Regions from separate parts of the Xenorhabdus littoralis genome, predicted to be linked through region 3. Evidence: predicted binding sites of a transcription regulator. Region 3 holds the regulator's gene; each other region holds the start of a gene.

Region 1 (11,280 bases), on a different contig from region 3:
TGCACTATGTTATAGAAAATAACGTTATAGAAAATAAAGTCATAGAAAATAAAGATATCATAATAATAAAAACAAACAGTTGATCACATTTATACAATAAAGCTCCTGCCTTTACCGAAAAGTACCCGAAAACCTTCTAATTATCTCTTCAATAAAATCCCCAGAGTGCTTCAATCAATCAAGATAAAGAAACATTAAATTAACATTTAATCCCCATATAAATAACAAGGTCAAATAGGGGGATTATGTCAATGATGAGGTAGCCATGAAACTAGAAGATTTGCGTGCCGACCATAAACGCCCCTTTACCAGCAAAGAATATCTGAATTCACTTCAGGATGGCCGGGAAATTTATATCTACGGTGAGCGAGTAAAGGACGTCACAACACATCCGGCTTTCCGTAATGCGGCTGCCTCTATTGGTCAGTTATATGATGCCCTGCATTCTCCAGAAACCCACGATACTCTCTGCTGGAATACTGATACCGGCAATGGAGGCTACACACATAAATTCTTCCGCTTTGCCACCAGCTCAGATGATATTCGCCAACAACGCGATGCCATTGCTGAATGGTCACGCCAGAATTACGGCTGGATGGGACGCTCGCCCGATTATAAGGCCGCGTTCTGCAGTTCATTAGGCGCTTATCCTGAATATTACGGGCAATTCGCCGATAATGCCCGTCTCTGGTATAAACGTATTCAGGAAAGTTGCATTTACTTCAATCATGCGATTGTTAACCCGCCGATTGATCGCCATAAGCCGGCAGATCAGGTTAAAGATGTTTTTATCCAGATAGAAAAAGAGACGGATGCCGGGATTATCGTTAGTGGTGCCAAAGTGGTGGCAACCAATTCAGCGCTGACTCACTATAATTTTATCGGTTTTGGCTCCGCACAAGTCATGGGGGATAACCCCGATTTTGCCCTGATGTTTGTTGCACCAATGGATGCCGATGGCGTGAAATTAATCTCTCGCGCTTCCTACGAATTAGTGGCTGGTGCTACCGGATCGCCCTACGATTATCCCCTTTCCAGTCGGTTTGATGAAAATGACGCCATTCTGATCATGGATAAAGTATTAATTCCGTGGGAAAACGTGTTAATTTACCGCGATTTTGATCGCGCCCGTAATTGGGCGGTACAAAGTGGATTCGCCCGGCTATTCCCCATTCAGGCTTGTGTTCGTCTTGCTGTAAAGCTGGATTTCATCACAGCACTGTTGCAAAAAAGCCTTGAATGCACCGGTGTAATAGATTTTCGCGGTGTTCAGGCCGATCTGGGTGAAGTCGTCGCATGGCGCAATCTGTTCTGGTCACTGACAGATGCCATGTGGGCAGAGGCCAAGCCGTGGGAAAATGGCGCTTATCTACCCGATACTCAAGCGATTCAGACTTATCGCGTGATGGCACCCATGGCTTATACAAAAATCAAAAATATCATTGAAAGCAACGTCACCAGCGGTTTGATTTATTTACCGTCCAGTGTACGCGATATGAATAATCCTGAGATCAGTAAGTATCTTGAGAAATACGTGCGTGGCTCTAATGGCATTGACCATGTAGAACGAATTAAGATTTTGAAGTTAATGTGGGATGCCATTGGCAGTGAATTCGGCGGTCGCCATGAATTGTACGAAATCAATTATGCCGGCAGTCAGGATGAAATTCGCCTGCAATGTCTGCGTCATGCTTACGGCTCCGGCAATATGAAGAAAATGACGGAATTGGTGGATCGTTGCCTCTCTGACTATGATTTGAATGGCTGGACCAGACCCCATTTACACAATAACTGTGATATTAACCTGTTAGATAAGCTGCTGAAGTAAATCAGTGGCAGGAGGCCTATTATGTCTGTAGAAAATGAACATCGCCTGCGTTTCAGAGATGCGATGGCAAGCCTTTCCGCTGCGGTGAATATCATCACCACGGATGGCCCTGCGGGGCGCTGCGGTATGACTGCAACGGCGGTGTGCTCTGTGACAGATACGCCTCCGACTCTGATGGTATGCATTAATCGCAATAGCGCCATGAATCCAGTATTTCAGGAAAATGGTCATTTATGTGTCAATATACTGAATCATGAACAGGAATTGATGGCGCGTCATTTCGCCGGCATGACGAATACCAGCATGGAAGAACGTTTTAATTGGAATATCTGGCAAACCGGTACATTGGGACAGCCCCTGCTGAAAGAGACGCTTGCCAATCTGGAAGGACGTATTGATCAAGTACAGGAAATCGGTACTCACTATGTATATCTGGTCGAGATAAAACAAATTCGTGTCCGTGAAGCAGGACATGGATTAATTTATTTTAAACGTGATTTTCATGAGGTAATGGATAAACACATGGCAGCTATTGCTTAAAAAATAGAATATTACTTCACATAACCCGCATTACACATGAAGGTTCTTGATCAAGAACCTTCATAAAGATAGTCATCCTGACATCAATATGAGAAATCCATAGGGTATACATCGCCAGATATATAACAAATTCTTAATATATATACGAGATTGATTAAAACATCCCTCTCTATTTTTTCATCGATCATTTTCCAACAGAAAACAAACAAAAAAGAATGAATTATAACCAAATCGGTTTATTTACGAACATACAGCCTTCATATTAATAATTTTTGATATTAATTTAGTGAATATTCTCTCAAATCTGGTATTACTTTTTTACGTTAGTGTGATCTATCGTTGAGAAGATACCATACCAGTATATTAACCTCCCTCGCTTCACGATCACCCTGAATATATAAACAAAATCACAACCCGTGCGATACATTACGTTGCAAACATGTTAACAGAAGTATAATCATCTGGATGTATTGCCCACCGGAATGAAAGCGAACAGAGGCATTCACTATGAATAAAACCGCTCCAGTCGGTTTATGGGATCAACCAAAACCCTTTTTTATGATCTTTTTTGTTGAGCTATGGGAACGTTTTGGTTACTACGGCGTTCAAGGCATTCTTGCCGTTTACTTCGTACAGCAACTTGGATTTTCAGAAGCACAGGCATTTATCACTTTTGGTGCATTCACCGCACTGGTTTACGGCCTGATTTCCATTGGTGGTTATGTTGGTGATCACATACTTGGGACTAAACGAGCCATTATTTTGGGCGCGATTATCATGGCAATCGGCTATTTTATGATTGGCCTGTCTATCATGAATCCAGAACTGATTTTTTATGCATTGGGGACTGTGGCGGTCGGTAATGGTCTTTTCAAAGCCAACCCTGCCAGCCTGTTGGCTAAATGTTACCAACCACAAGATCCCCGTCTGGATGGCGCATTTACGTTATTTTATATGTCCATCAATATCGGTTCTCTGGTATCCCTCTCTCTTGCCCCTGTGATTGCTGAAAAATATGGCTATACCGTCACTTATAATATCTGCGGTATCGGCCTGATTATCGCTCTGCTGGTTTATATTGCCTGCCGCCGCATGGTACATAACATCGGTTCGGAACCCGATCATCAACCACTCAAACCACTCAGTCTACTGGTCGTTCTGGTGGGTAGTGTTGCCACGATTGGCGTTTGCGCATGGCTATTGCACAACATCGAAGTTGCCAATATTGCTTTGTTTGTCATTGCTGTTCTTGTCGTGCTGATTTTCTTCTGGCAGGCGTTCAAGCAGAATAAAGCGAGTCGCAATAAAATGTTTGTGGCTTTTATTCTGATGCTTCAGGCGATTGTGTTTTTCATCCTGTATAACCAGATGCCAACCTCCCTCAACTTCTTTGCCATCAATAACGTTCATCACCAGCTCCTTGGTTTTAATATCAATCCCATCAGTTTCCAAGCACTGAATCCATTCTGGATCATCATCGTCAGCCCAATACTGGCCGTTGTCTATACCAAGCTAGGTGCCAAAGGCAAAGATTTTTCGATGCCGACAAAATTCACCTTCGGCATGTTCCTGTGCTCTCTTGGCTTCCTGACAGCCGCTGCCTCTGGTTTGTTTGCTGATGCTCAAGGCATTACTTCCCCGTGGTTTATCGTGCTGGTGTATCTGTTCCAGAGCGTGGGAGAATTGATGATTAGCGCCTTAGGTCTGGCAATGGTGGCTGCTTTTGTTCCCAGCTATCTGACTGGTTTTATTCTGGGAATGTGGTTCCTGTCACAAGCAGTGGCATCAATGTTGGCGAGTCATGTGGCGGCATTGACTGCGACCCCAGTAGGTGTGACTGATCCACTGCAAACCCTGCCGATTTATATGGGTGTGTTTGGTAAAATCGGCGTCGCCACTCTGGTTATTGCCGTGATTATGGCCTGTATGGTGCCATGGCTGAATCGTATTATGAAAGAGGAAGTGAAGGCGTAATCAGCCTGATTCTTATTAATGACGACAATCCTCCGCTATGTTCTTATGTATTGATGGAATTAGCGGAGATACCTATCTAAAAATTCCCCCAATAGTTCCCCAAAAAAATCCCCAAAAAGCAAAAAGCCCCCGAAAATGGGGGCCCCGAATAACGATTTTTTACAGCACGTCAACCGCATTCAATTCTTTGAAAGCCTGTTCCAGACGAACGATCATGGCAGTTTGGCCAGCGCGCAGCCAAACACGTGGATCGTAAAATTTCTTGTTAGGCTTATCTGCGCCCTCTGGATTACCCAACTGGCCTTGTAGGTAGCCTTCGTTCTTTTTGTAGTAGTTCAGGATACCTTCCCAAGTTGCCCATTGGGTGTCAGTATCAATGTTCATTTTAACAACACCATAGCTGACGGCTTCCTGAATCTCTTCTGCGGTAGAACCGGAACCGCCGTGGAAGACGAAGTCCAGACTGTTGTGTGGCAGGTTGAATTTCTCAGAAACGTAGTCCTGCGAGTTACGCAGAATTTTTGGCGTCAGTTTAACGTTACCGGGCTTGTATACACCGTGAACGTTACCGAAAGAAGCCGCGATGGTGAAACGTGGGCTGATTGCGTTCAGTTTTTCATACGCATAAGCCACGTCTTCTGGCTGAGTATACAGGGAAGAGCTGTCCAAGTGGCTGTTATCAACACCGTCTTCTTCACCACCAGTACAACCCAATTCAATTTCCAGCGTCATGTCGATTTTCGCCATGCGTGCCAGATATTGACTGCAAATCTCGATATTTTCTTCCAGAGAGTCTTCTGACAGGTCGATCATGTGGGAAGAGAACAGTGGCTTGCCAGTTTGTGCGTAGTGTTTTTCACCCGCGTCCAGCAAACCGTCGATCCATGGCAGCAGTTTACGTGCACAGTGGTCGGTATGCAGGATAACAGGCACACCGTAATGTTCTGCCATTTGGTGAACGTGGTGAGCGCCAGAAATGGAACCCAGAATCGCTGCCTGTTGGCCTTCTGCTTTCAGACCCTTACCAGCAACAAAAGATGCACCGCCGTTGGAAAACTGAATAATGATCGGAGCACGTACTTTTGCCGCCGTTTCCAACACTGCATTGATCGAATCAGTACCGACGCAGTTAACCGCAGGTAACGCGAAGTTGTTTTCTTTAGCGATGGCAAAGACTTTTTGAACATCATCACCAGTGATGACACCCGGTTTTACGAAATCAAAAATTTTAGACATGTTACGTGGTCCTGTATTGACATTGAACAGGCAGTCAGTGCTGCCCGTTATCACAACTTATTATCCTAGGTACTAGTTACTGTTAGCACGTTCTTCCAACATCACAACGGCTGGCAGTTTTTTACCTTCAACGAATTCAAGGAAAGCACCACCACCAGTAGATATATAAGAGATCTTGTCGGCAATTTCAAACAAGTCGATTGCCGCCAAGGTATCACCGCCACCTGCGATAGAGAAAGCATCACTCTCAGCAATCGCACGGGCAATAATTTCAGTTCCTTTACGGAAGTTAGGAAACTCAAAAACACCCACCGGGCCATTCCACAAAATGGTTTTGGCATTTTTCAGGATTTCAGCCAGACGTTCAGCAGAAGCGTCACCTAAATCAAGGATCTGCTCTTCGTCTTTAATTTCGCTGGTGGATTTCAGTGTCGCTTCCGCAGTTTCAGAGAACTCAGTCGCAACACGAACATCGGTAGGAACGGGGATATCACAGCTTTCCAGCAGTTTTTTCGCTTCTGGAATCAAATCATCTTCGTACAGAGAACGACCAACGTTATGCCCTTCAGCAGCAACGAAAGTATTCGCAATTCCGCCACCTACGATCACCTGATCGGCAATTTTGGATAGTGAATCAAGCACTGTCAGCTTGGTTGAAACTTTAGATCCACCCACAATCGCCACCATCGGACGAGCTGGGTTATGCAGTGCTTTACCCAACGCTTCCAGTTCACCAGACAACAGCGGGCCGGCACAAGCAATTGGCGCAAATTTGGCAACTCCATGCGTTGACGCTTGAGCACGGTGTGCTGTACCAAAGGCATCCATTACATACACATCACACAGTGCTGCATATTGCTTCGACAATGTTTCATCGTCTTTTTTCTCACCTTTGTTGAAGCGAACGTTTTCCAGAACAACTAATTCGCCTTCCACCACTTCAACACCATCCAGATAATTTTTTTCCAGACGAACAGGAGAAGTCAGCTTTTCTTTCAGGTAATCAACGACAGGTTGCAATGAGAACTCTTCGTTGTATTCTCCCTCAATCGGGCGTCCTAGGTGAGAAGTAACCATGACTTTGGCTCCCTGACTCAACGCTGCCTCAATTGTCGGCAAGGACGCACGGATACGTGCATCAGAGGTAACTTGACCATCTTTTACTGGCACATTCAGATCAGCTCGGATCAGTACGCGTTTACCCGCCAGATCTAAATCAGTCATCTTAATTACAGACATGGTGAATCCTCTCATTGATTCTCTATAAAATTACTCAATCTTCTGCTGTGTGCCGTTTGTGACACAACAAATGATTATTTGAAACCAGTTGCGGCCATTACCAGCGTCGTATCAATCATACGATTGGCAAAGCCCCACTCATTATCACACCATACGAGGGTTTTTATCAGGTGCTTACCGCTAACCCGCGTTTGTGTACCATCCACAATGGCACTATGGGGATCGTGGTTAAAATCCGTTGAAACCAACGGTAAATCAGTGAAATCCACTATACCACGAAACTCCCTGACCGCTGATTTTTGCAGGAGTTGGTTCACATCCTCAACACTTACTGCGGTGCTGACTGTCACGCTCAAGTCAATTGCTGTCACATTGATGGTCGGTACTCGTACAGAAATCGCTTCAAACCGATCGCTGAATTTGGGGAAGATACGCGTGATCCCCGCAGACAGTTTTGTATCAACAGGGATAATGGATTGACTGGCTGCCCGGGTTCGACGTAAATCACGATGATAAGCATCAATCACTGGCTGATCATTCATCGATGCGTGGATAGTTGTCACTGTCCCCGATTCAATATTGAACGCATCATCCAACGCTTTAATGATCGGAATGATACAATTTGTTGTACAAGATGCATTGGAAACAATGCGATCTTCCGCCACCAATGAATGGTGATTAACACCATATACCACGGTAGCATCCAGATTATTTCCTCCCGGATGAGAAAACAAAACTTTTTTGGCACCGCTGGCGATATGAGACTCCCCATCCACCCGCTCACCATATTTGCCCGTACAGTCAAGTACGATATCAATGCCCAGTTCTTTCCATGGCAGAGATGAGATATCAGATTGATGAAACAGACGAATGCTGTCATCTCCTACTTGTAATAAATCATTATTCAGGCGTACATCCCATGCAAAACGCCCATGACTGGAATCATATTTCAATAAGTGAGCGATACCTTCTGCATCAGCCAGCTCATTGATAGCGATCACTGAAATTTCAGCCCGACGCCCGGATTCGTAGAGGGCCCGCAAGACACTGCGCCCTATTCTCCCAAACCCGTTAATCGCTATCCGGATAGTCATGTTACTCCCTGAATTTATCTGTAGTCACGCAACCGCTTAGGATAACTGAGCAACTGCTGCTTGTACGGATGATTCATCACAAAATTAACCAGATTGTGACAGACAAGACATTTATACGCCGATTTACGCACTTAACTGAAACGGTTCAGCTACTATAAAAGCCAGATTACGAGAAAAAAAGCGTGATGGCAAGCGCCATTGATCACATTATGAGGCAAGGTTGAATAAAAAAAGAGCGCATTCGCTCAGAAATTGATACGAATGCGCTTGTAGTCTCGTTTGCTGATTATTTCAGCAGAGAGGTCGCTTTGGCTACCACGTTTTCAACGGTGAAACCAAACTCTTTGAACAGAGCATCAGCAGGCGCAGATTCACCGAAGGTATGCATACCAACGATAGCACCGTTAATGCCTACGTATTTGAACCAGTAATCCGCAATGCCCGCTTCTACAGCAACACGAGCAGAAACTGCCGCTGGCAGTACTGCTTCACGGTATGCTGCGTCTTGCTTGTCGAAAGCATCGGTGGATGGCATGGAAACCACACGAACCTGACGGCCTTCAGCACTCAGTTGCTCTGCCGCTTTCACAGTCAGTTCAACTTCAGAACCCGTCGCAATCAGGATTAATTCAGGCTGGCCAGCGCAATCTTTCAGGATGTAAGCACCTTTCTCGATGTTCGCCAACTGTTCAGCCGTACGCTCCTGCTGTGCCAGGTTTTGACGGGAGAAGATCAGAGAAGTCGGGCCATCTTTGCGCTCAATTGCATACTTCCACGCAACCGCAGATTCCACCTGATCACATGGACGCCATGTGCTCATGTTTGGTGTTACGCGCAGGCTGGCAATCTGCTCAACTGGCTGATGGGTCGGACCATCTTCACCCAGACCGATAGAATCGTGGGTGTATACGAAGATGCTGCGGATCTTCATCAGTGCTGCCATGCGCACTGCGTTACGGGCATATTCCACGAACATCAGGAATGTTGCGCCATAAGGCACAAAGCCGCCATGCAGAGCGATGCCGTTCATGATCGCAGACATACCGAACTCGCGCACACCGTAGTGAATATAGTTACCGTTCTGAACTTCGTTCAGTGGCTTAGAGCCAGACCAAATGGTCAGGTTACTTGGTGCCAAGTCAGCAGAGCCACCCATGAATTCTGGCAGAACTTTACCGAATACTTCCAATGCGTTTTGTGATGCTTTACGGCTTGCGATAGAAGCCGGATTCTGTTGCAGGTTTTCGATGAATGCCTTAGATTCAGCTTCCCAGTTTGCAGGCAGTTCACCGTTGGTACGACGGGTAAATTCTGCTGCCAGTTCTGGATGCGCTTTCGCGTAAGCTGCAAATTTTTCATCCCATGCGCTTTCTTTAGTTTTGCCCGCCTCTTTTGCATTCCAGCCAGCATAAATATCCTGAGGAACTTCAAATGCCGGATGTTCCCAGCCCAGCGCTTTACGGGTTGCTTCGATTTCTGCATCACCCAGCGGAGCACCGTGACATTCTTCTTTGCCCGCTTTGTTTGGTGAACCAAAACCGATGGTGGTTTTGCACATCAGCAGAGATGGCTTGCCGGTCTCTTTACGCGCGGCTTCGATGGCTGCTGCAATAGCGTCAGAGTCATGACCATCTACGCCACGGATAACATGCCAGCCGTATGCTTCGAAACGCGCTGCGGTGTCATCAGTAAACCAACCTTCTACTTCACCATCAATGGAGATGCCGTTGTCATCATAGAAGGCGATCAGTTTGCCCAAATTCAGAGTACCTGCCAAAGAGCAAACTTCATGGGAGATACCTTCCATCATACAGCCGTCACCCATAAAGGCATAAGTGTAGTGATCGACAATATCATGACCCGGACGGTTGAACTGCGCTGCCAGTGTACGCTCAGCAATCGCAAAACCTACCGCATTTGCGATACCTTGACCTAATGGGCCAGTGGTTGTTTCTACACCCGCAGTATAGCCATATTCTGGGTGACCCGGAGTTTTGGAGTGCAATTGACGGAAGTTTTTCAAATCGTCGATAGAAACATCATAACCCGTGAGGTGCAGCAGGCTGTAAATCAGCATGGAACCGTGCCCATTAGACAACACGAAGCGGTCACGATCAGCCCACTTAGGATTAGAAGGGTTATGATTCAGATAGTCGCGCCACAGCACTTCAGCAATATCAGCCATTCCCATCGGTGCGCCAGGATGCCCTGATTTTGCTTTCTGCACAGCATCCATGCTCAAGAAGCGGATAGCATTAGCAAGGGTTTTACGAGTGGTCATTCTTTACTCCAAGTCGGATAAAAGCGTTAGTGAACTAAGAACTAATTTTCGCAGCGCAGCATATAAACCGCAATCATTAATGCCAGATAAGGGAAACTATCTTAATTTCCATTTCGCATCAATTCTTTGATTTACCCCGTTGTTTTGCCGATTTTTCAGGCTGATAGAGACAACCGCAGGCAAGATTTTGCGCAATAAGAAATTATTTCACCCAATGATTTGCGCAATAGAAAGTCACGTATTAAACACGATACTCAATGGGTTAATCAAGGCTAAAAACGCGGGTTTCCTATCCGGTTAACATCACTATATGACAATGATAATAATTTTTAGCCGAAAACATTTACTGACTCAGAGAATAATAAATCTCATAATTGTCATCACAAAAACAAACAAAATTAACTTGTAATATATTTTGATTGTTTAACAGACTCGAATAAATAGCCTCTAACGCGATTTCAGCTACCAGTTTTTTCGGGAAACAGTAAATACCTGTATTGATATTGGGAAAAGAAACGGATTTCCGTATACCTGACAAAAATCTTATTGTATGGTATTCAACCACTCTTGACGCCAAACTCAATAATAAATGACAAATATCAACCCTACTTCAGATTCAATATCCGCCCCAACCATCGTACGATTGGATGACACTTATACAAGACGAAATGAGCTTATTAAATTACTGCATGATTGTGTCGAAAGTGATGCCTCTGTCGGTTTTATTGCACCATTGGAAAAAAACGAAGCAGCACAATACTGGCAAGGTGTTGAAGCTGATCTTAAATCCGGTCATCGCCTGCTGTTAGTTGCATTGGAAGGAGACAAAATCGCCGGAGCAGTACAACTTTCCCTGTGTAAGAAAAAGAATGGGTTACACCGTGCCGAGGTAGAAAAACTGATGGTGCACACCGCTTATCGGCAACGTGGAATAGGCAAAATACTGATGGCTGAATTGGAACAGTTGGCAAAGCAACAACAGCGTAGTTTACTGGTTTTAGATACGCGAACTAATGACACTGCTTCGGCCCTGTACCGAAAATGTGGATTTATTGAAGTTGGACAGATCCCGGATTTTGCCATTAACT
Region 2 (11,280 bases), on a different contig from region 3:
AGGGAGGAATGAGTGGATTAATTGAAAAGTTTTCCCAGCAAGGACTGGATGGCACTATCCATTCATGGATTGGTTCAGGTGAAAATTTACCGATTCATGTGGATCAACTTTCTTCTATTTTTGGCTCTTCTACGATACAACAGTTGGCCGAAAAAATTGGGATAGACCCCAATGAAGCTTCTTCTTTGCTCTCCAGACATTTACCGAATCTAATCGATAAAGCCACACCAAACGGTGAGGTTCCGGAAAATCTGGATTTAAAATCCGCTGGCTTGAATATGCTGAAAGATAATCTGCTGGGTAAATGATGCTTTTTGCCCGCCACATGTCATCTATTGTGGCGGGCATTTCTATTTATTTATCTATCTTTATCTATCTATACAATTATCTATTAATTCTAAAATTAATTAATCACCGAAGAGCGCAGGCGTTTAGCTGCTTCTACCATGTTCGCCAGTGATTGTCTTGTTTCCGGCCAGCCACGAGTTTTCAGGCCACAATCCGGGTTAACCCACAAGCGCTCAACCGGGATACGATCAGCCGCTTTACGCAGTAATGCTTCAATCCATTCAACGCTTGGTACGTTTGGTGAGTGAATATCATACACTCCCGGCCCGATTTCATTCGGATATGAGAAGTGTTCGAATGAATCCAGTAACTCCATATCTGAGCGAGAAGTTTCAATGGTGATCACATCCGCATCCAGTGCTGCAATGGACTCCATGATGTCATTGAACTCGCAATAACACATATGAGTGTGAATTTGGGTGTCATCTTCCGCAATTGCTGCACTCAGTTTGAAGGCATCCACCGCCCACTCCAGATATGCCTGCCATTCTTCCCTGCGTAGTGGCAATCCTTCACGTAATGCTGGCTCATCAATCTGAATGATACCAATGCCTGCTTTTTGCAAATCATCAACTTCATCACGCAAAGCCAGCGCAATCTGTTTAGCGATAGTTTCACGGCTGACGTCTTCTCTTGGGAATGACCAACAAAGAATCGTCACAGGCCCCGTCAACATCCCTTTCACTGGCTTATCAGTCAAAGACTGTGCATATGTCGCCCAATCTACGGTAATTGCTTCTGGACGGCTGATATCGCCAATAATCACGGGTGGTTTCACGCAACGGGAGCCATAACTTTGTACCCAGCCATTTTGGGTAAAGACATAACCGTCAAAGTGCTCACCAAAATATTCCACCATGTCGTTACGCTCAGCTTCACCGTGTACCAATACATCCAACTCCAGACGCTCCTGTTCTTGAATCGCTTGTCTGATATGTTCACTGATATTCGTCCGGTAATGCTGGCTATCCACCCGACCTTTTTTAAAGTCGAGCCGCAAGCTACGGATTTCCGTTGTTTGTGGGAATGAACCGATGGTCGTCGTTGGCCACAGTGGTAAGTTATAACGTTGACGCTGAAGTCTTGCGCGTTCAGGATATGCCTGATTACGTTCGCTATCCTGTGGCTTAATGGCAGAAAGACGCTCAGCGACCGCAGAGTTATGCACTCTTGTGGAGCTACGACGGGCGCGAATCGGCGCACTATAAGCATCCAGTTCAGCCTGTTTGCTGCCTGCCGGGGTATTCAGCGCCTGTGACAACAAAGAGAGTTCTGCACATTTCTGCAATGCGAAGGCAAACCAGCTCTTCACTTCTTCATCCAATCCCGTCTCATCATTTAGGTCAATCGGGCTATGCAAAAGCGAACAAGAAGTACCGATCCACACATCTCTTTTAGCTGCCAGTGGCGCTATAAGCTGGTATTTCTCACTCACATCAGCTCGCCAGACATTGCGACCGTTAATGACTCCCAGTGAGAGCAGCCAATTTTCTGGCAGCAAGCTCACCAAATTATCCAAAGAATCTTGTCCTGCGACTAAATCAACATGCAATCCTTGTACTGGCAGTGATTTGATTGCCTCCAGATTATGACCGATGCTATCGAAATAAGTCGTCAGCAATAATTTCACTTGCCCTTCAAGCGCCTGATAAGCCGTTGAAAACGCTGCCAGCCATTCTTCTGGTAGTTCTAGTACTAAAGCTGGCTCATCAATCTGTACCCATTCAATGCCACGTTTTGCCAGTTCAGCCAATACTTGCTGATATACAGGAAGAATATCGGCCAATAATGATAGACGATCAAACGCTTTTCCCTTGACCTTACCAAGCCACAAATAAGTCACAGGGCCTAAAAGAACAGGTTTTATTTTATGTCCCAATGCCAGAGCTTCATCCACTTCATCCAACAGTTGAGTCCAACCGAGTTTGAATTCCTGACCTTCCTGAAATTCAGGGACGATATAGTGATAGTTTGTATTGAACCATTTGGTCATTTCCGATGCAGCCGCTGGCGTACCTGTCGGTGCCCGGCCACGGGCAATACGGAACAGTGTATCCAAATCAATGTTGCCATCTTCATTTTGGTGGCGCGGAGGAACATTGCCCAACAACAAGCTCGTGGTCAATACTTGGTCATACCATGCAAAATCACCAACGGGAACTAAATCAACACCCGCATCTTTTTGTTGTTGCCAGTGACGGGTACGTAATTCACGACCTGTCTCCAACAATTCTTGTTGAGAAATTTTGTCTGCCCAATAATTCTCTTGCGCCTTTTTTAGCTCTCTTTTCAAGCCGATACGTGGAAAACCTAATGTATGATTCAAAACTGTCATGTCGTCACCCGTTAAATTTTAGCCGTCTAGATGTTTACACTTCTATAATCAACAGGTAGTGTATAAACCACAAGCGCAAATTATTCATCATCAACTTGAAGGTTTTTCATGATCGAAATAAAACATTTAAAAACGTTACAGGCATTGAATCATTGTGGATCGTTAGCAGCGGCAGCAAATTATCTGCATCAGACACAATCGGCCCTTTCTCATCAATTCAGTGAGTTAGAACACCGGCTAGGATTCAAGCTATTCATTCGTAAAAGCCAGCCTCTGAAACTGACTTCTCAGGGGGAAGTGTTATTAAGGCTCTCGGAGCAAGTATTGCCCCTGATTACAGCCTCTTTACGTGAATGCAATGAACCGGAAGAGACAAATCTGCGTATTGCCATTGAATGTCATAGCTGCATCCAGTGGCTGACACCTGCACTTAAGCGTTTTCGTGAGAGTTGGCCGCAGGTTAACGTGGATTTTAAATCCGGTGTAACATTTGATCCCCAGCCTGCACTGCAACAGAGAGAACTGGATATTGTCCTGACATCAGACATTATTGCGGACAGCAATCTGCACTATACGCCGCTATTTGACTATGAAGTGAAGCTGGTGATTGCACCGGATCATCCATTGGCGAATAAGCGCGATATCCTCCCGCAAGATCTTGCTTCTGAGACTCTGCTGATTTATCCCGTACAGCGGCAACGGTTTGATATTTGGCGACGTTTTCTCCAGCCTGCTGAGGTTACCCCGACATTAAAAACTGTTGATAATACCCTGTTATTGATCCAGATGGTTGCAGCACGTCTGGGTATCGCCGCACTACCGCATTGGGCTGTGGAGACATTCGAAAGACAGGGATTGGTTGTAACCAAAACACTGGGAGAGGGATTATGGAGCAGATTGTACGCTGCCAACCGAGAAGGAGAACAGCGCCAACCAGCTATTGATACTTTTATTCGTTCTTCGCGCCAGCACGCGGTGGATAATTTACCGTTTGTGAAGCGGCTTTCAGTACCCAACGGTGATGTACCCAAAGTGACGCAACAATCAAGCTGCCTCCAATGGTAAAACTCAGCCAATCAGGGTGGTGCTGCCAAATTGCGAAATTGACCAATAACCCCGCCGGAACCAGCATGTTATTCATAATAGCCAGTGTTCCGGCATCCACTTGGGTTGCGCCATAGTTCCACATAAAGTAGCCAATACCTGATGCACCTGCGCCTAACCAAATCAGGATACCCCACTGTAACTGAGTTGTCGGTAATTTTTGTGGATCGCCAAACATCAGCCAACCGATTATGGCGACAACACATGCTCCCAGATAGAACCATGAGAAGGCAACTCGCTGCGGGATCGGGTGGATTTCCATCAAGCGCTTATAACCAACCTGACCAACAGCAAAGAAAATATTCGCCAATTGCACCAATATCAGGCCAACCCAGAAAGATTCGCTCAGATGGTCATATCGGATAATCGCCGCCCCCGCCACCGCGAGCAAAGAACTCAGGGCATAACCCCAACGCAGTCGATGACGTCCCATCAAATCATAAATCAATGTGACATAGAGCGGTGTCATAATGGTAAACAGCAAAAATTCAGCCACGGTCAGATAGTGATAGGCATGAAATACAAACAAATACATCACACCAAGCTGACAAGCGCCGACAGCCATATATAACGCAATGACTTTTAGCGATAACCCGCGCCAACGCAAAAATGGCAAGAATATTATTGCTGCCAGAACGACCCTGACAAGTACAGAAAACCAGCTATCAACCTGACCGGAAAGATAAACCCCGATCAGGCTAAATGAAGCGGCCCACAAAAAAGTTGTGATTGTTAACAGCCACATGATTTATTGATCTTTACCTACGTTTATTGATCTTTTCCCACTAACAGCGCTTCTAACAAATCAAGATCATGCAGCAGCGTTTGTAGTGTTTCATTGCTAATCTTACGAGTTGCACGCAGATGATACAGCTCTCCTCGCTCAGCCCTGAGTGCCGTTAAACGGAAACGACGCTCCAGCTCTTCAATCATCAGGTTATGCTCGGCTTCATCCGTACCGGCAGTACGACGCCGCAAATGGCCTGTAACCCGGGAAGCGATTTCACCAATAACCTCCGCATCCAGTTTTTCTTCAGTATTGGCAGATAAGCGCTCTTCCATCTTATTCATACTGACAATCGCAACTTCAGCCATTGCAGCTTTTGCCATCCTGACTTCATTCAAGTCCGCCAGTTTATCGCCCACTTTCATACCACGCAGCAGTAAAGGTAAAGCGATAACCCCTACAAACAGCGAGAGCAGAATCACGCCTGCGGAGATGAAAATCAATTGGTAACGTGCCGGGAACGGATCGCCATCCGGCAAGAACAGAGGGACAGACAGCGCACCTGCCAGCGTAATCGCTCCACGGACACCCGCAAATGTAGCCAGCCACAATTCACGGGTCGTATAAGAAACAAACTCCAGTGGTTTTTTCTTCATGGACACTTTGCTGATATTTTTCATCAGCCATAGCCAGACGAATCGCAGCAATACCAATGCACCGTAAATAACACCTACGGCAGAGAACAGCATCCAGGTTTCAACATTCGGATCAAGATCTGCCTGAGCCACAGATGTTTCCCAAATGCCCGGTAACTGTAGTCCCAACATAACGAAGACAAGGCCATTAAAGACGAAAGCCAGCATTCCCCAAACGTTATCGGCACGCAAGCGCATATCCAATGGCGCATTGCGGATCACACCCGCTTTGCTGATCGTCATCCCCGCAGCAACTGCGGCCAAAATACCTGATACACCGATATGTTCAGCAATCATGTAAGAGGCGAATGGCAACAACATCATGAACATGATTTGTGTTGCAGGATCGTCGCCACTCCAGCGGCTCATCAGTCGCAGAGATTTACTGTACAACAATGTGACAGCAATACCAGAAACCAATCCACCAATAGCAACTTTGAAAAACTCCAATGTTGCACCAGTGACGGTAAACGCCATTGTTCCCATAGCAATCGCTACGGCAAATTTAAGCGCTACCAGACCAGAAGCATCATTCATCAATGCTTCTCCTTCCAGTACGCTCATCATATTTTTAGGGATACTCCCTTTTCCAACAATGGATGACAGAGCTACTGCATCGGTTGGTGATAATACTGCCGCCAGTGCAAAAGCAGCAATAATAGGAATACTCGGCAGCAACGAGTGAATTAAATAGCCAATGCCGACAACCGTCACCAATACCAGCACTAAAACTAAAATAAAGATTTCACGCCCATGCTGGAAAAATTCTCTGGTCGGGGTTTTCCAACCATCAACAAATAACAAAGGAGGAATAAGTAAAACAAGGAATAGTTCAGGATCGAAAGTAACGTGTAAACCAAAATGAGGCCAGGCCAGCAACGCTCCCATTGCTATTTGCACTATCGGCAAGGGAACACGGAATGGAATCATTTTAGTAAGAACACCAGAAACTGACACCACCAAAATCAAGATCAAGATAGTAAAGAATATTTCCATGTTACCCTTACAAATTGCCAAAAATCTTTCGGTGAAGAGATTGTGACTGTTTTTTTTCCCTAATAACAGCGCTAATAACCATAATTATTGCAGTTATTAAAGAAAATCAAAAAACAATCACATTATGAATCAATGACCAACGAGTCATTTGTATTCTTTATACTTATCGGCGGGGTAGTGTTGAAAAATTAGCACATTTTGAAAATGTGTCTAACAAAGGTGAGGATGCGCAAACTTCAATCATTTGCGCATGTTTTTTGATCAGATAGCCCAGTTACCGGCATAAAATACAACCAATATGATGGCAAGAATGACCGTACCGACATTCAGCTTACGCCATTCACCAGAGAAAACACGTCCCATAACCAGCGTACTGAAGCCCAACATAATTCCTGTCACAATATTGCAAGTCAGTACAATAAACACTGCGCACAGCAAGCCCGACATCGCACTGACAAAATCATTGAAGTTCAGTTTCCGCACATTGCTCAGCATTAATAATCCGACATACATCAAAGCGGGTGCGGTGGCATAAGCAGGAACTAAATACGACAGCGGGGACAGGAATAAAATCAATAGGAACAAAATACCAACAACCGAGGCAGTTAAACCCGTTTTGCCGCCAACAGCCGTTCCAGCGGCGGATTCAATATAAACGCCGGCCGGAGAAGAACCGATAGCTCCCGCAAAAATACTGCATGCAGAATCCGCAGTCAGTGCTTTACCACCGTTAATAATCTGGCCTCTCTTATCCAGCAGATTTGCCTGACTTGCCACTGCCTGAATTGTCCCTGTCGCATCAAATATCGCCGTCATTACCAATGCCAAAAGGCTGGGTAACACAGCAGGCTGTAAAGCGCCCATAATATCCATACTGAACATCAGGGATAAACCATCTTCTCCCACGGTAGGGAGTTTAAAAAATCCCTGATATTTTACGGTCGGATCAAAAATCAAACCGATAATTGAGATAGCAATAATCACCAGCACAATACTGCCCGGTACTTTTCTCCGCTCTAAACCAATAATTCCCGCCAGCCCCAATAGCGTCATCATCACGGGAAAAGCGGTCAATGAACCGAAAGCGACGGGCAGACCTTCATGTGGATTTTTTATCACCAGACCAACACCATTGGCTGCAATCAGCAATAGAAACAGCCCGATACCAATCCCTGCCCCATGTGCAATGTCCATGGGTATATTGCGTAAAATCCACGCTCGCACACCCGTGACTGAAATCAACGTAAACAGGCATCCCATCAGGAAAACCGCACCAAGCGCAACAGGAATACTCACTTGCTGTCCCAATACCAAACTGAACGCAGTAAATGTGCATAATGAAAGCGCACAGCCAATTGCCATCGGTAAATTAACCCACAGTCCCATCAATAATGAGCCGACACCCGTGACCAGACAGACAGAAATAAACACGGCGGTATGAGGAAAGCCGGCTTGTCCAAGCATACCCGGCACCACAATAACGGAATAAACCATCGCCAAAAACGTCGTTAATCCGGCGAGAACTTCCTGACGTACCGTTGAACCGCGTTCAGTAATCTTAAAATACTTATCGAGTTTGCATTGAGTTCGCGCCTGCATACCAGACATGTTTTTCCCCTGCTTTCTGTTGAATATTATGCGTTAACATTTATCGCTACTTCCCACCACTTTTTGCCATCAGATTGCCCCACGAAAACGATTACGTCACAAGATAACAAAGATCCGTGCTGTACTCGTTGGTTCAGCCGTTTACTTGCGCAATCGTTTGGCTTATCAGGCAAAAAATGGTGAGGAAAATTGAAGCGAATGATTATCCGGCTAATCAGGGATGAGAATCAAGTGATAACCGCAAATTCTAACCATAATGGCATGATCTCCCCTGCGGCGACGGCATGATATGTACTACCTCGTTAATCCTGCTAAAGAAATAGGTGAAGTTTGTTCTGTAATTAATTGGCTGAGTATCACAGCACTTCCTGCGGCTAATGTGAAACCTAAACTACCGTGGCCAATATTTAACCATAGATTGGCATAGTCTGTTTTACCTAAAATCGGTGGACCTTTTGGTGTTGATGGACGTAAACCACTCCATGTTTCTGCGTCATCCAAATTCGGTAGTTCTGGAAAAGTTTTTTTGATAATGTTTTTTAACGCCGTAATTCTATTATTACGTAATCCTAATTTATCATAGCCAATATCGACCATCGCAGCGATGCGTAATTGTTTATCTAATTTAACATATACAATTTTATTGCCATAATCGGTTACATTTATTTTCGGTACAATATGTGCTTGTTGTGGATAAGGTACGCTTAAGCTATAGCCCTTTAAACCCAACATAGGTACATTGATTCCAAGTGGTTGTAATAACTCTCGGCTTCCATTTCCGGCACAAACAATGATGTCATCAGCAAGAATAGTTCCTTGATGAGTGGCTACTCCAATAATGCGATTATTGTCTTGAATAAATGATTTAACTGAATGTTGTAAAAGCAAATTAAATTGTGGTTGTGTTGATAAATATTGCAGCAGTTTTTTACAAAATAAGTAACAATCTGCACTTTCATCGTCTGGCGCATAAATGGCACCAATCAATTGTGACTGAATATTTTTTAATGAAGGCTCTAAAGAAACAATCTCTTGTGCATCCAAAACTTGCTGAAATTGGTTATCGATAGTTTCACACGCTTTTTGAAAACTTTTTTTATCGCGGTGAATAATTAATTTACCTGACTTTTCCCATACGAAGTCATCAATATCGCCATTCGAGCGCCATGCGTTCATGGTTTCTTGGCTTAATAATGAAAGTCGCAGCAGGTGAGCGCCATTAATTTTATTGGTTTTTCGATTACAGGCCAGAGTAAATTGTACTAACCAAGACCACTGCGGCAAAGAGCACTGAATATTTAAGTTTAGCGGTGAATCATCTTTACCCATCCAGAGCAAACCCTGTAATGGCACTCCTGCATCCGCAAGAGGAGAGACATAGCGATAACTGAGCTGTCCACCATTAGCAAAACTGGTTTGCATACCAACTTCTGATTCTGATTCCAGCAGAGTGACGATTTGACCTGCTTTAATTAAAGCATATGCAGTGCTTAATCCAATCACACCTGCACCAATAACCACCACATGTTTTTTCATAATCATCCGCAACCAATAATAACTTGAAGAGTCATTATTTAACGGCGAATAGGTCAGCTAAACAATTGAGTTTTTATTTCCGGAGTATAACTTTTGGTTAACTAGTTTATTTCTTCTCTCGAGTATTAATGACAAAGTATTTACATAGTTTTGAGACGCTTTAGTTAAGGGCCTGTCTGCACGATGGAAAACGGATACTGATAAATGTAAGTCTTCTTTTAAAGGGTAGATCATGAATTCAGGCAAGGTATGTTCAGCGGAAAATATATCCGTGATACTGCATCCTAACCCTGCTTGCACAAACTCCGCTGCCATATGATAAGTATGAACACTAATATTGGAGGCTGAAAATTCATGATACTGCTGTAATAATTGTGCGAGAGAATCAGAGCCCGGATGAATCCAACGTTCTTTATCAATATCAGCTAATGAAACAGGCGATTGCTTTTTTTTATTATCGACGTACACAAGAGGAATTTCGGCGATAGGAAGAACTGTAATACCACCTTCAATAGCCAGATTGAAGCCAATACCGATATCTAAATCCTGTTGCGTTAATAATTGCAAAATATCGGCAGTATGATGAGTACCAATGGTTAATTTTATATTAGGGTGTTTTTTTATAAACTGTGCGGTGACTTCCGGTACTAAACTCAAACCTAAGCTAGGCAAGCAACCAATTGCCAACTTCCCATGCGGATTTTTGGACAAATTTTGTGCCAAAATTCTTAATCGGTCTAAATTTCGGTAAACCTCTTTTGCTTCATCAAATAGAAGTAATGCCTCATCAGTCGGTAATAATTTCCCCCTGATACGTTGGAATAAAACAAGGCCTAATTGCTGTTCGGCATGCTTAAGCGCCTTACTGGCAGCAGGTTGAGATATATGTAAAACTTCCGCCGCCCGGGTTAATGAGCCGCAAGTCATCACGGCATAAAAGATATCGAGGTGTCTTAACTTCATCCTTCGTGACCTACAAGTTGCTATGAATTTTGGGGAAGGAAATAAATGAAATTCAGTGATTCACCCCATATACGTTTGTTATGGTCAAACCACTGCTCCGGTACTACTAGGCAAAGTAGGTGCTGATTTCGATAAAGATTTTAATCAAAATACTGTTTGAAATATCGACAATAAAGGCACCAACCATGGGTACAATGAGGAAAGCTTTATGTGACGGTGCAAAGGCTTTAGTTACCGTCTGCATGTTCGCAATGGCGGTTGGTGTTGCCCCCATACCAAAACCACAATGCCCCGCACTAATAACGACCGCATCATAATCTTTGCCCATCATTTTGAATGTCACAAAGCAAGCAAATAACACCATAACGACGGCCTGTACTGCGATGATGGCTAATACTGGACCCGCCATGCCAGCCAGTTGACCAAATTTCAATGACATTAATGCCATCGCTAAGAAGAGCGATAAGGCCACACTTCCTAAAACATCCACGGTTGGCTCAAAAACCTCGTGTTTAAAAACATGGGCTAACACGTTACGAATAATGATACCGATAAATAAACACCATACGAAGGTTGGCATTTGAAGAATAGTATCTTTAAATAAAGCACTGATATAGCCGCCCACGATAATACAGATGATCATCATTGAAATGGTTTCAACCACATTATTCGCATTGATTTTTCTTTTAACGCTAGGTTGTTCAAAAGCTTCAACAATAGTATCACGTTCTTGTTCTGTCGCTTTGGGTATAGCGACTTTTCTCAATAGGTGTCTTGCGACAGGTCCACCAATTAATCCCCCTAATACCAGCCCCATGGTCGCACAGGCCATGGCTAATTCGACTGCACCCACCACACCGTATTTGTCGGCTAAAATAGGTCCCCAAGCGCCGGCGTTACCATGACCACCTGTTAATGTGATAGATCCCGCAATTAAGCCGATGAACGGACTTTCATTCATCATCACA
Region 3 (11,280 bases):
GCCAGTGCTTCCATATCATCACCACTTAATCCGTATTTGTCTGTTGTAGCAACTTCAGTGCCCGGTAATAAGGTAGATAGACGACTCATCACAAGTGGGTTTCGTGCTCCACCACCACAGACCAGAAGGCGATCACACCCACCACTCAACATGACTTGATTAACAATACTTACAGAAGTTAATTCAACCAACGTTGCCTGAACATCCACTGGTGCAAGATCAGAAAAATCAGCCAACTGTTTTTCCAGCCATGCCATATTAAAATATTCACGTCCGGTACTTTTTGGTGCAGTTCGTGCGAAATAAGGATCAGAAAGCATTTTTTGAAGTAAAGATTGATTGACCGTTCCTTCACTGGCCCACAATGCGTCTTTGTCATAAGGCAGTTGCTGATGGCGCCACGTCCAGGCATCCATCAGCATGTTACCAGGCCCGGTATCATATCCCTTAACAGCCGAATCAGGCAAAAGGGCGGAGATATTTGCTATACCACCAATATTCAGAATAATACGCCTTTCCGTTGGCTCTCCCAGTACAGCCATATGGAATGCAGGAACCAAAGGTGCTCCCTGACCACCATACGCCATATCACGTCGTCTGAAATCACCTACTGTTGTAATATCGGTAAGTGCTGCAACACGGTTATTGTCACCAATTTGCATGGTAAAAGGTTTTTCACCGTCGGGTTCGTGCCATACAGTCTGCCCATGACACCCGATTGCCGTAATATCACTTGCGGTCAGCCCTGCTTTATCCATTAATCCTTGTACTGCTTCCGCAAAAAGAGTACCGAGTTCGTAATCAAATCTTCCCACCATTGATAATGTCGTCTGTTGGCCCTGACAGATGGAAAGCAATTTTTGTTTAAGTTCCTGCGGAAAAGGATGGTTATAACTTACTTGCTGAACAACAGCTTTATCACTAATTTCCGCCAAAATAACATCAACTCCATCCATACTGGTACCAGACATCACACCAATATAACGCCCTGACTTCATAAATATTCCCCTATTTAAAGAATGGATTACATTTAGCGATTGGATTACATTTGATCTTGAACAAACTATAAAGCACATCTATTTGGACTATATATGTTTAATGATCATTATCAGAGATAAAATCTGAGTTTTGGAAAGCCCTTCACAAAACATGCTAAGCTTTTGGTTAGGGATTATTCCTTTCTGGTCCATTGTCATCAATTATTATATATGTTGATATGTGTCATTAGTGGCTGGCAAATTTATTGGCTCTACTGCTAAGATTAATAGCTCTGCTGCTAACAACAATAGTAGCTTAATGCTTGGTTATCGGTTTATTATCAAGCGCCCCTATCGGGCATTAAAATTAGGAGTGACTATGTTCAAACGTTTCCTGGTTGGTGCAGTTGTAGTAACCACATTATCTGGTTGTGCAGACATGGGAGCGCTTTCTAGTGATACTTATTCTATTGGTCAAGCCAAGCAAGCTCAGGCTGTGACTTATGGCACTATCCTGTCTGTTCGTCCCGTCACTATAAAAGGTAACGAAGCTGGTGATCCCAATATGTTGGGACTCATTGGTGGAGCCGTTTTAGGGGGGCTGCTAGGTAATACGGTCGGTGGTGGTACGGGTCAACGACTTGCTACAGCCGCAGGTGCTATCGCTGGAGGAATGGCTGGTCAAGGAATCGAAGGTGCGATAGATCAAACTAAAGGTGTTGAGTTAGAAATCCGTACGGACAGTGGAAAAAATATAATCGTCGTACAAAAATTGGATCGCGTCGGGTTTAGCAGAGGCCAGCGCGTCAAGATCGCCGATAGCGGAAATTCGCTGACTGTATCACCACTCTGAAATGCTTAAATAACACAAGAATAAAAAAATCGCGGTTTACCAGTATCTGGACCGCGATTTTCTTGTTATCAATTAATTTTTATATTACCTGTTTATGTAATTGGTTAATGTTTTTTTCGATTTTTTTTATTACAGAAGCAAGTAGAATTAACTCATCATGAGTAATTCCCTCAAGTATCTCTTTCCTTGTCGAACCAATAACACTATCCACTTCTCTGATAAAAGTTTCCGACTCTCCGGTTAATTTAATTCTTTTTGCACGCCGGTCATTGACACATGTGTGACGTGTAATCAGTTTCTTTTCTTCTAATTGATCCAGAGTTCTCACCAAAGATGGTTGCTCAATACCAATAGCTTTCGCAAGCTGTATCTGCGACTGCTCTGGTGGCAGCTGACTAATATTGTATAGAGTAACCCAATGCGTCTGTGTTAATTTCAACGGTTTTAAACGATGATCAATTAAAGCGCGCCAAACACGGACTAAACGTGCAAGGTCTGATCCCAATGTCAATTCCAATTACCCCTCCTTATAATTAGAGACTCATATAACATCAATGAATTATCCAATCAGTTTATTCATATGAATAATGGACAAGCACTCTATATTATGCTTGCATTAACAGAGTCAGAAATTTCGCAATAAACTAATTAGTGTCACGTTGGCTTGTTATTCAAAGTTGACATCTTCGTCACCCTAAAGGGCGAAGTTTTACAGCGCATCGAATAAAATCGCGCATTAATCCACCAACGGTATAAACTGTATAAAATAATACCTCGATTAAACTATTATACTTTTAAATATCAACAAAAAAAACACAAACCTTCAAAAATATATACATTTCCACTCGGTTAAAGTTCTATAAGAATAACCGCCATCCAAATACTAATCTATATATTTTTACATTAATATCATTTTTCTCTTACAGATAGAGTCAATGATAGATCAAACAATATAAAAAACAATAAGATAACAAATTAGCTCTTTTATTGCTCAATAAATAATTATTTGATAAGAAATTTTTACTGAAATGGTTGAATCAGCCAATAAGACAGGATATTTAATTCGACTTATGTCAAATAAATACAACATAATATATGTAATATATCATTTATTAATGGAAATATTTTTTGTTTTTAAGGTAATCCTAAACCATTACTCATATAAGTGTTATTTTTTGATCAATTCAGAATAAAATTAAAATAATTCGGGCTGATCTGATATATTATTTCCAGAACCTTCTTTTGATTTTAATAATCTTAGATATCTATTGCGACATAACCTAAATATCTTCCTTTTTTCACTATCCGATAATTTTATCCACATAAATCGTTCTTCCCTGCTCCGATAACACCCTCGGCAAAAACCACGGGAATCAGATTCACAAATCCCTCGACAAGGGTTTGGAATAGCAAAAAATTCTAATTGTTCAGCCATCTAATCCTCCTGCCCTCAGATTTATCAAACTCTTCCTCATGAGGAAGCTTTCTTATCCAGTAGTATAAGCTTCAGATATATTAATTAAAAATTAAATAATAACCATTTGAAACAAAATAGATGAAAGGACAAATTGAATTATTTTATCTATACAAGTTATAGTTAAAGGCATTGGCAGTCAGAGCCTGTCCCAGTAGGCGTTTATTGTTGCAGGCAGTTTGAATAGCTTAATGAGATGGGTTCTTAATGAGCAAAGTTCGCGATAAGGCACTGTTTTTACTCCGCGACGAGACTATTTTAATAAGACTATAAAATTCAAGAGGTAATTATGCGTTTACTCCATACTATGATCCGTGTTGGCAACATGCAACGCTCAATTGATTTCTATACTCAAGTGATGGGTATGCGTTTACTTCGCACCAGTGAAAACCCGGAGTATAAATATTCTCTGGCTTTTGTTGGTTATAGCGATGAAAGTCAGGGTGCAGTTATTGAACTGACCTACAATTGGGATGTTGAAAACTACGAAATGGGAACCGCATTTGGGCATATTGCCTTAGGTGTCGATGATGTCGCTGCAACCTGTGAACGCATCAAGCTCGCGGGAGGTAAAGTTACTCGTGAAGCCGGACCAGTCAAAGGTGGAACAACTGTTATTGCATTTGTTGAAGATCCAGATGGTTATAAGATTGAACTCATTGAAAACACAAGTGCCAGCAGTGCATTAGGAAATTAATTTATTATACCCACCTATATAAATCAGTTGCAGATTTGTTGGCTGCACTCACTTCCCCAGTTACATGCTTATAAACATACAGTTAGCTATGTTTCTGGGGATTCGTTCCCTTGCCACTATGCTACAGCCTGAAATCTATTGGGTATATGTATTACTTCTGCAAGGGACTCCAATTTTTGTCATAATACTCACTATTCCAGAGTTAAAAACAGAATCCTTGAAGTTAAGAACTGAAAATCAGATGTCTAATAAAAACGATCAAAACATGTTGAGTGGACGCTTTCGCGGTTACTATCCCGTTGTCATTGATGTCGAAACCGGTGGTTTTAATGCACGTACAGATGCTTTACTTGAAATCGCGGCAATCACGTTAAAAATGGATGAAGAAGGCTGGCTGATGCCTGCTGATACATTACATTTCCATATTGACCCTTTTGAAGGAGCCAATCTTGATCCTGCCGCTCTGGCATTCACAGGAATTGATCCTACCAATCCTCTGCGGGGAGCGGTTAGTGAATACACGGCATTGCACGCTATTTTCAAAATGATCCGCAAGGGGATGAAAGACACTAACTGTAACCGAGCTATTATAGTCGCCCATAATGCCAGTTTTGATCATAATTTTGTTCTGGCGGCGGCTGAGCGTTCCGGTCTTAAACGCAATCCATTCCACCCGTTCGCCACTTTTGATACAGCGGCACTCAGCGGATTGGTTCTTGGTCAAACCATTCTTGCCAAAGCTTGTATTACTGCGGAAATTCCGTTTGATAGTAATCAGGCACATAGCGCACTTTACGATACCGACCGGACTGCCCTGCTGTTCTGTGAACTCGTCAATCGCTGGAAGCGACTCGGTGGCTGGCCATTGCCTTCTATTGCTTCTGCTGCTTCTGCTGACAACGAGTCCTGAAGTATCAAACCCCATACTTATTTGTAAGTATGGGGCTTACGGAAAACAGTCATCAATCAGGTGAATTATGTGACTTTTTCTTATTCATCAGCTCTGTACTTGTCAGCAGTCTCTTTGATCAACGCTTGTAATTCACCACGCTGATACATTTCAACCAGAATGTCACATCCTCCAACCAATTCACCATCAATCCAAAGCTGAGGAAATGTCGGCCAGTTGGCATATTTAGGTAATTCAGCCCGGATATCGGGATTTTGCAGGATATCTACATAAGCAAAACGTTCACCACAAGCAGATAAAGCCTGAACTGCCTGCGCGGAAAAACCACAATTTGGTAATTTTGGAGAGCCTTTCATGTACAGCAGGATTGGGTTTTCTTTGATCTGGCGTTCAATTTTCTCAATGATCGCCTCTGTTGTGTTACCAGCCATTGCATTAGATTGCATATTAGTCATTGTCATTTTGCTTCCTTAAAACTGTAAAAGCCATTCATCCGGATCAGAAAAGATTTATTCAGAATACCACTTTCATCCCTAACCTTTCTACTGAGAACTTTCTGCGGCAGTTTTTTTCCATGATTCGCAACAAATAATCAGTAGATATTTTTATTCTAACTATTGGTATTTATTCTGGATTAAAGTGCATTTCTACGCCATATCGCCGCTAAATAGCATCTTTTCCTCTGTAATTTATCAGAAAAGTTGTTAAGATAATTACCAAAATAGCAACATGATAATAAACTTAAATTTGCTCTGTCCATGAATTAATCTCTTACTTAGTGAATGGTTTGCAGAGCCAAAACCCGATATTAAAAAGGAGCATGCAATGTCTTTCGAATTACCAGCATTACCTTATGCCAAAGATGCCTTGGAACCACACATTTCTGCAGAAACTCTAGAATATCACTACGGAAAACATCACAACACTTACGTTGTAAACCTGAATAATCTGGTTAAAGATACTGAATTTTCCGGAAAATCCCTGGAAGAAATCATCAAAACATCTGAAGGCGGTATCTTCAATAACGCAGCACAAGTCTGGAACCATACTTTTTATTGGCACAGCCTGTCACCAAATGGTGGTGGCGAACCAACTGGAAGAGTAGCAGATGCTATCAACAGTGCTTTCGGTTCTTTTGCTGAGTTCAAACAGCAGTTTACTGACGCAGCCCTGAAGAACTTCGGTTCTGGTTGGACATGGCTGGTCAAGAAAACTGACGGCAGCCTGGCTATCGCCAATACTTCCAACGCAGCAACTCCATTGACTGGCGAAGATAAACCAGTTCTGACCGTTGACGTATGGGAACACGCGTATTACATCGATTATCGCAATGCACGTCCTCAATATCTGGAGCACTTCTGGGCTCTGGTCAACTGGGAATTCGTTGAAAAAAATCTGGCTTAATGAGATAAATTCTCGCGCCAATTTTAAATAACAAAGGGCAGGTTTTCCCATTCAGGAATGCATGAATATCGGAAATCTGCCCTTGAATCAGGCCAGTATACACTTCAATTCTTTTTCTGGATCTTGGTTAGATCAGACAAAGACTCCCCAAAAAAACAATCATTATTAATGCACTACAGGCAGTCAATAACCCCAATTTAAGATCTGTATCCATAGAACATCCTCAAGTGAAAGTTAAGCTTCAGCGATACCATAAATTTTAAGTGATTATTCATCATGATGATTAAGTATCGCACTGTGATATTTGATACATATACTTTATAGCATCGATTATTACTTTCACTTTTGCGCTAGATCAGACAAAATTCAGGGTTTATCGTTAAATTATTGCCAGTTGCCCTCCCATATATAACTATACTGGCAAACAACTAACAAAGATCTGTAAATTTAGACCATAAGGTCAGGAGTCCTTTTTATCATGGCAACGATTAAAGATGTGGCTAAACGCGCTGGTGTTTCAACCACAACCGTATCCCATGTTATCAATAAAACCCGTTTCGTCGCCGAAGATACAAAGACCGCAGTTTGGGCGGCCATTAAAGAACTGAATTATTCACCCAGCGCCGTTGCCCGTAGTTTGAAAGTTAACCATACTAAATCTATCGGATTGCTGGCGACATCAAGTGAAGCCCCTTATTTTGCTGAAATCATAGAATCTGTTGAAAATAGCTGCTACAGCAAAGGCTATACACTAATTTTATGTAATTCTCATAACGATCCCGATAAACAAAAAGCTTATCTCGCCATGTTGGCGCAAAAGCGCGTAGATGGTTTGCTGGTAATGTGTTCAGAATACCCGGAGCAACTTTTGGGGATGCTGGAAGACTACCGCAATATTCCCATGGTGGTTATGGATTGGGGAGAATCCAGAGGAGATTTTACCGATGCAATTATTGATAACGCTTTTCATGGTGGTTACCTAGCTGGTCGCTATCTTATTGAACGCGGTCATCGGGATATTGCGGCTATTCCTGGGCCATTAGCCAGAAATACCGGGGGCGGGCGTCACCAAGGTTTTCTCAAGGCGCTGAAAGAAGGCAATATTGCCATTCGGGATGAGTGGATAGTTCAGGGTGATTTTGAACCGGAATCCGGTTATCAAGCTATGTGTAAGATCCTGAACCAGAAACATCGTCCTACTGCGGTTTTTTGCGGTGGGGATGTCATGGCAATGGGTGCGATTTGTGCGGCTGATGAGCTAGGATTACGTGTTCCACAAGATATTTCTATCATTGGTTATGACAATATCCGTAATGCCCGCTACTTTACACCAGCCTTAACAACCATCCACCAGCCCAAAGAACGTTTGGGACAAATGGCCTTTTCAATGTTATTGGACAGAATAGTCAATAAACGTGAGGATGCACAGACTATTGAAGTCCACCCACGTCTCGTTGAGCGACGCTCTGTCGCAGATGGACCATTTATTGACTATCGCCGTTAATCGTTAATTTTCTTGTAACCATTCAGCATTAAGTGTTTCTCTATCTCCGAGATAATCAAGCAACCAACTTAATGCTGGAGAATGGCTTTTTTGTGACCAAGCCAAGCAACATGGACTATCAGGTAATGGTTGTTCGAGTTCGAGTGTGGTCAGTTTGCCTTTACGGATGAGTGGTAGTGCCCGGTGCTCAGGCACCATTCCCACGCACAATCCATCCATGAGGCAATTCAAACCGGCATCCCAATCGGGAACGACCAATCGCCTTTGGTTATCCACAGCCCATGTATTGCGCTTAGGTAAATTACGTGATGTATCCTCAAGACACAGACTGGGATAAGGTCGCATTTGGTCGTCATTTAATTTTTCCGCTATCCTCACCAAATCATGCTCAGGACTGGCTACACATAACCAAGGCATAAACCCCATATCCCTGAAACTATATCGTTCACCGACGGGCGAAGCACGTGTTGCGCCAATAGCCAGATCTACCCGCCCATCTACTAGCGCATCCCAGACGCCATTGAAAACTTCAGGATAGATAAACAATTCTATGTCGGGAAAATGTCGATAAAAATCCAGAATTAACCGGAGAGTCCGCTCAGGCTTTACAACTTGATCAACCGCGATACTAAATTGTCCCCGCCAGCCGTTAGCAACTTGCTGGCATAGATGTCTGGTGTGATTCATTTTTTTGATAACAGAACGAGCTTCCTTGACAAAAATAGCGCCTGCTTCAGTTAAATCCACATCACGATGACGACGTTCAAATAGCGGAACCGCTAACCATTCTTCAAGTTGTTTTACCGTATAGCTGATAGCAGAAGGTACGCGATGAAGTTCTGATGCTGCCGAACTGAAACTTCCTGTTCTGGCAACGGCATCAACGACTTCCAGAGAGTATTCAGACCACATAAATCTTCCTTTCAATTTTTTTCACAGCATGTTGCAAATATTACCGTTTCACAAGTAAAAAACATGCCATATAGAATAAGCCGATGACTTCCTTATCAATTACCACACCGATTTATTGACACAATGACAAACAATAAAAACTCAATTTCATTCATGTTTTATCTCGCCGGGCTGAGTATGCTCGGTTATTTGGCCATCGATATGTACCTACCTGCTTTTGGTGCCATGAGAGCAGAATTAGGTACATCAGAAAATGCCATTAGTGCGAGTCTCAGTATTTTTCTTGCTGGTTTTGCTTTTGCCCAACTGTTATGGGGACAATTATCTGACCACTTAGGAAGAAAACCTGTTCTTATTATCGGATTGTCTCTGTTTTCCATTAGCTGTTTAGGGATGCTCTGGATAACTGATGCCACACAGTTGCTTGTGCTGAGGTTCATTCAGGCTGTTGGTGTCTGTTCTGCTGCGGTTTCATGGCAGGCTTTGGTCGTTGATCGGTATGATGCAGAACGCGCTAAACGGGTTTTTGCGATGATTATGCCTCTGGTCGCGCTTTCCCCCGCCCTCGCACCTTTATTGGGCGCATGGTTGTTGTCACATACAGGTTGGAGAATCATCTTCCTTGTTTTAATGATAGTGACACTCCTACTGTTGCTGCCAACACTGGTCCTGACAAATAAAAAGCGTTGTATCGAAACCAACACCGATAAGAAGACAATTTCTTTCTTTACATTACTCAACTCCCCTGTTTTTAACGGAAATGTATTGATCTATGCTTCTTGCAGTGCTGGTTTTTTTGCCTGGTTAACAGGTTCACCCACTATTTTGAAGAACATGGGTTATGACCCAACCGATATTGGTCTGAGCTATATTCCTCAAACTCTGGCATTTATGATCGGCGGGTATGGTTGCCGCATCTTATTGGAGAAAGTGAAAAGTGAGACGGTATTCCCATTTTTGCTGGTAGGTTATGCTGTCAGCATGATTGCCATTTACTTGCTTTCCATCTTCGGGGAGCCTTCATTTATGGCTATTCTCGTTCCTTTTTGCTTTATGGCTGCAATGAACGGCGCATCCTATCCAATCGCCGTGGCAAATGCACTCTCCGTTTATCCTAAGGACAGCGGTAAGGCTGCTGCATTGCAAAACTCCCTTCAATTAGGTCTTTGTTTTATTGCCAGCATGATAGTTTCTATATTTATGAAATATCCGCTCTTATCCACGACAACCATTATGGTTTCTACTGTTATCCCTATGGCGTTAGGTTATTGGTTACAGAAGAAAAATGTCGGAAAAATTGGCTAAACATAAATCAAATGGTTTCTCAAAAAAATAATAATTAAGAACATTATTATCTAAAGGTTGCAGATAATGTAGCCTTTAGATTATTGTTTAAATATTATTTCAATCATATACTCATACAGATTCATTATTCTAAAAATTCGGAATTTGAGGTTATTCAGGGCACTGAGGCCCTATTTGATTTCAGGATGAATAGGCAATAAATGCTTTTTTATAATTTCTGTTTCATTTCCAAATAAACCTTCATGGTTTTAACATAATAAAAATCAGCTACAAAGTGACGCCTCAAAATTCCATCACACAATTGTTGGAGAGTATATGAGTTCATCTTTCGTTGAAGATAAAAAAACAATAACTGATTCTTGGCATAGGATCGTCCATGAATTACTTCAGGAAGCTGATATTGAAATCAACGGCAAGCGCCCTTTCGATATACGCATCAAAAACCCCGACTTCTATAAAAGAGTGTTGAAAGAAGGCTCTCTGGGGCTGGGTGAAAGTTATATGGATGGTTGGTGGGAATGTGATCGGCTTGATATTTTCTTCCATAAAGTATTACGGGCAGGTTTGGAATATCGTATTCCTAAAAATATTAGAGATATTTTAAAAATACTTATCTCTCGCATATTTAATTTACAATCCCAAAAACGGGCCTGGATTGTCGGCGAAGAACACTATGATTTGGGTAATGATCTTTTTACCCGAATGCTTGACCCTTATATGCAATATTCCTGTGGTTACTGGAAAGACACAGATACGTTGGAAGAAGCTCAATCCCATAAACTCCGCCTGATTTGCGAAAAATTACAGTTATCTCCAGGTATGACTTTATTGGATATTGGCTGTGGATGGGGAGGATTAGCCTCTTATGCTGCTAAAAACTACGGTGTATCTGTCACAGGGTTAACAATTTCAGCCGAGCAACAAAAATATGCCCAAGAGCGCTGTAAAAATCTGGATGTAAAAATTATCCTTGAAGATTACCGAACCCTGAATCTCCAATTTGATCGCGTTGTTTCTGTCGGTATGTTTGAACACGTTGGCCCTAAAAATTATGCCAATTATTTTGATATAGTGAAAAAAAATCTGAAGCCTGACGGTCTATTCCTTCTCCATACTATCGGTTCCAATCGTGATAAAACTGGTGTCGACTCATGGATCAGCAAGTACATTTTCCCCAACGGTTGCTTACCATCAATTTCAAAAATTGCCAAAGCAAGTAATGGAAAATTTGTTATGGAAGATTG

The links. The regulator PurR, encoded in region 3, represses purine synthesis genes. The targets are predictions, from matches to a motif close to CANGCAAACGTTTGCNTG.
Region 1: epd (erythrose-4-phosphate dehydrogenase) is a predicted target of PurR. The motif match lies at 7,937-7,954, and genes of this name have one in related genera.
Region 2: FE394_RS14970 (NCS2 family permease) is a predicted target of PurR. The motif match lies at 7,894-7,911, and genes of this name have one in related genera.

Annotation. Positions count from the first base shown of each region.
Region 1 covers NZ_VCDP01000008.1:17,506-28,785, reverse strand. The annotation lists gene FE394_RS03110 (hypothetical protein) at 1-15, shown strand, start outside; gene hpaB (4-hydroxyphenylacetate 3-monooxygenase, oxygenase component) at 266-1,828, shown strand; gene hpaC (4-hydroxyphenylacetate 3-monooxygenase, reductase component) at 1,850-2,368, shown strand; gene dtpB (dipeptide/tripeptide permease DtpB) at 2,876-4,342, shown strand; gene fbaA (class II fructose-bisphosphate aldolase) at 4,502-5,578, opposite strand; gene pgk (phosphoglycerate kinase) at 5,651-6,817, opposite strand; gene epd (erythrose-4-phosphate dehydrogenase) at 6,892-7,911, opposite strand; gene tkt (transketolase) at 8,198-10,192, opposite strand; gene FE394_RS03065 (GNAT family N-acetyltransferase) at 10,782-11,280, shown strand, end outside.
Region 2 covers NZ_VCDP01000061.1:18,395-29,674, forward strand. The annotation lists gene FE394_RS14945 (YidB family protein) at 1-308, shown strand, start outside; gene metE (5-methyltetrahydropteroyltriglutamate--homocysteine S-methyltransferase) at 404-2,683, opposite strand; gene metR (HTH-type transcriptional regulator MetR) at 2,792-3,748, shown strand; gene FE394_RS14960 (carboxylate/amino acid/amine transporter) at 3,633-4,532, opposite strand; gene FE394_RS14965 (Na+/H+ antiporter) at 4,556-6,205, opposite strand; gene FE394_RS14970 (NCS2 family permease) at 6,467-7,813, opposite strand; gene FE394_RS14975 (D-amino acid dehydrogenase) at 8,108-9,349, opposite strand; gene FE394_RS14980 (LysR family transcriptional regulator) at 9,407-10,312, opposite strand; gene gltS (sodium/glutamate symporter) at 10,419-11,280, opposite strand, start outside.
Region 3 covers NZ_VCDP01000067.1:52,494-63,773, forward strand. The annotation lists gene anmK (anhydro-N-acetylmuramic acid kinase) at 1-998, opposite strand, end outside; gene FE394_RS15785 (outer membrane lipoprotein) at 1,357-1,830, shown strand; gene slyA (transcriptional regulator SlyA) at 1,910-2,347, opposite strand; gene FE394_RS15795 (DUF1289 domain-containing protein) at 3,026-3,265, opposite strand; gene gloA (lactoylglutathione lyase) at 3,594-4,001, shown strand; gene rnt (ribonuclease T) at 4,243-4,911, shown strand; gene FE394_RS15810 (Grx4 family monothiol glutaredoxin) at 4,992-5,342, opposite strand; gene sodB (superoxide dismutase [Fe]) at 5,737-6,315, shown strand; gene purR (HTH-type transcriptional repressor PurR) at 6,794-7,819, shown strand; gene punR (DNA-binding transcriptional activator PunR) at 7,823-8,731, opposite strand; gene punC (purine nucleoside transporter PunC) at 8,855-10,036, shown strand; gene cfa (cyclopropane fatty acyl phospholipid synthase) at 10,352-11,280, shown strand, end outside.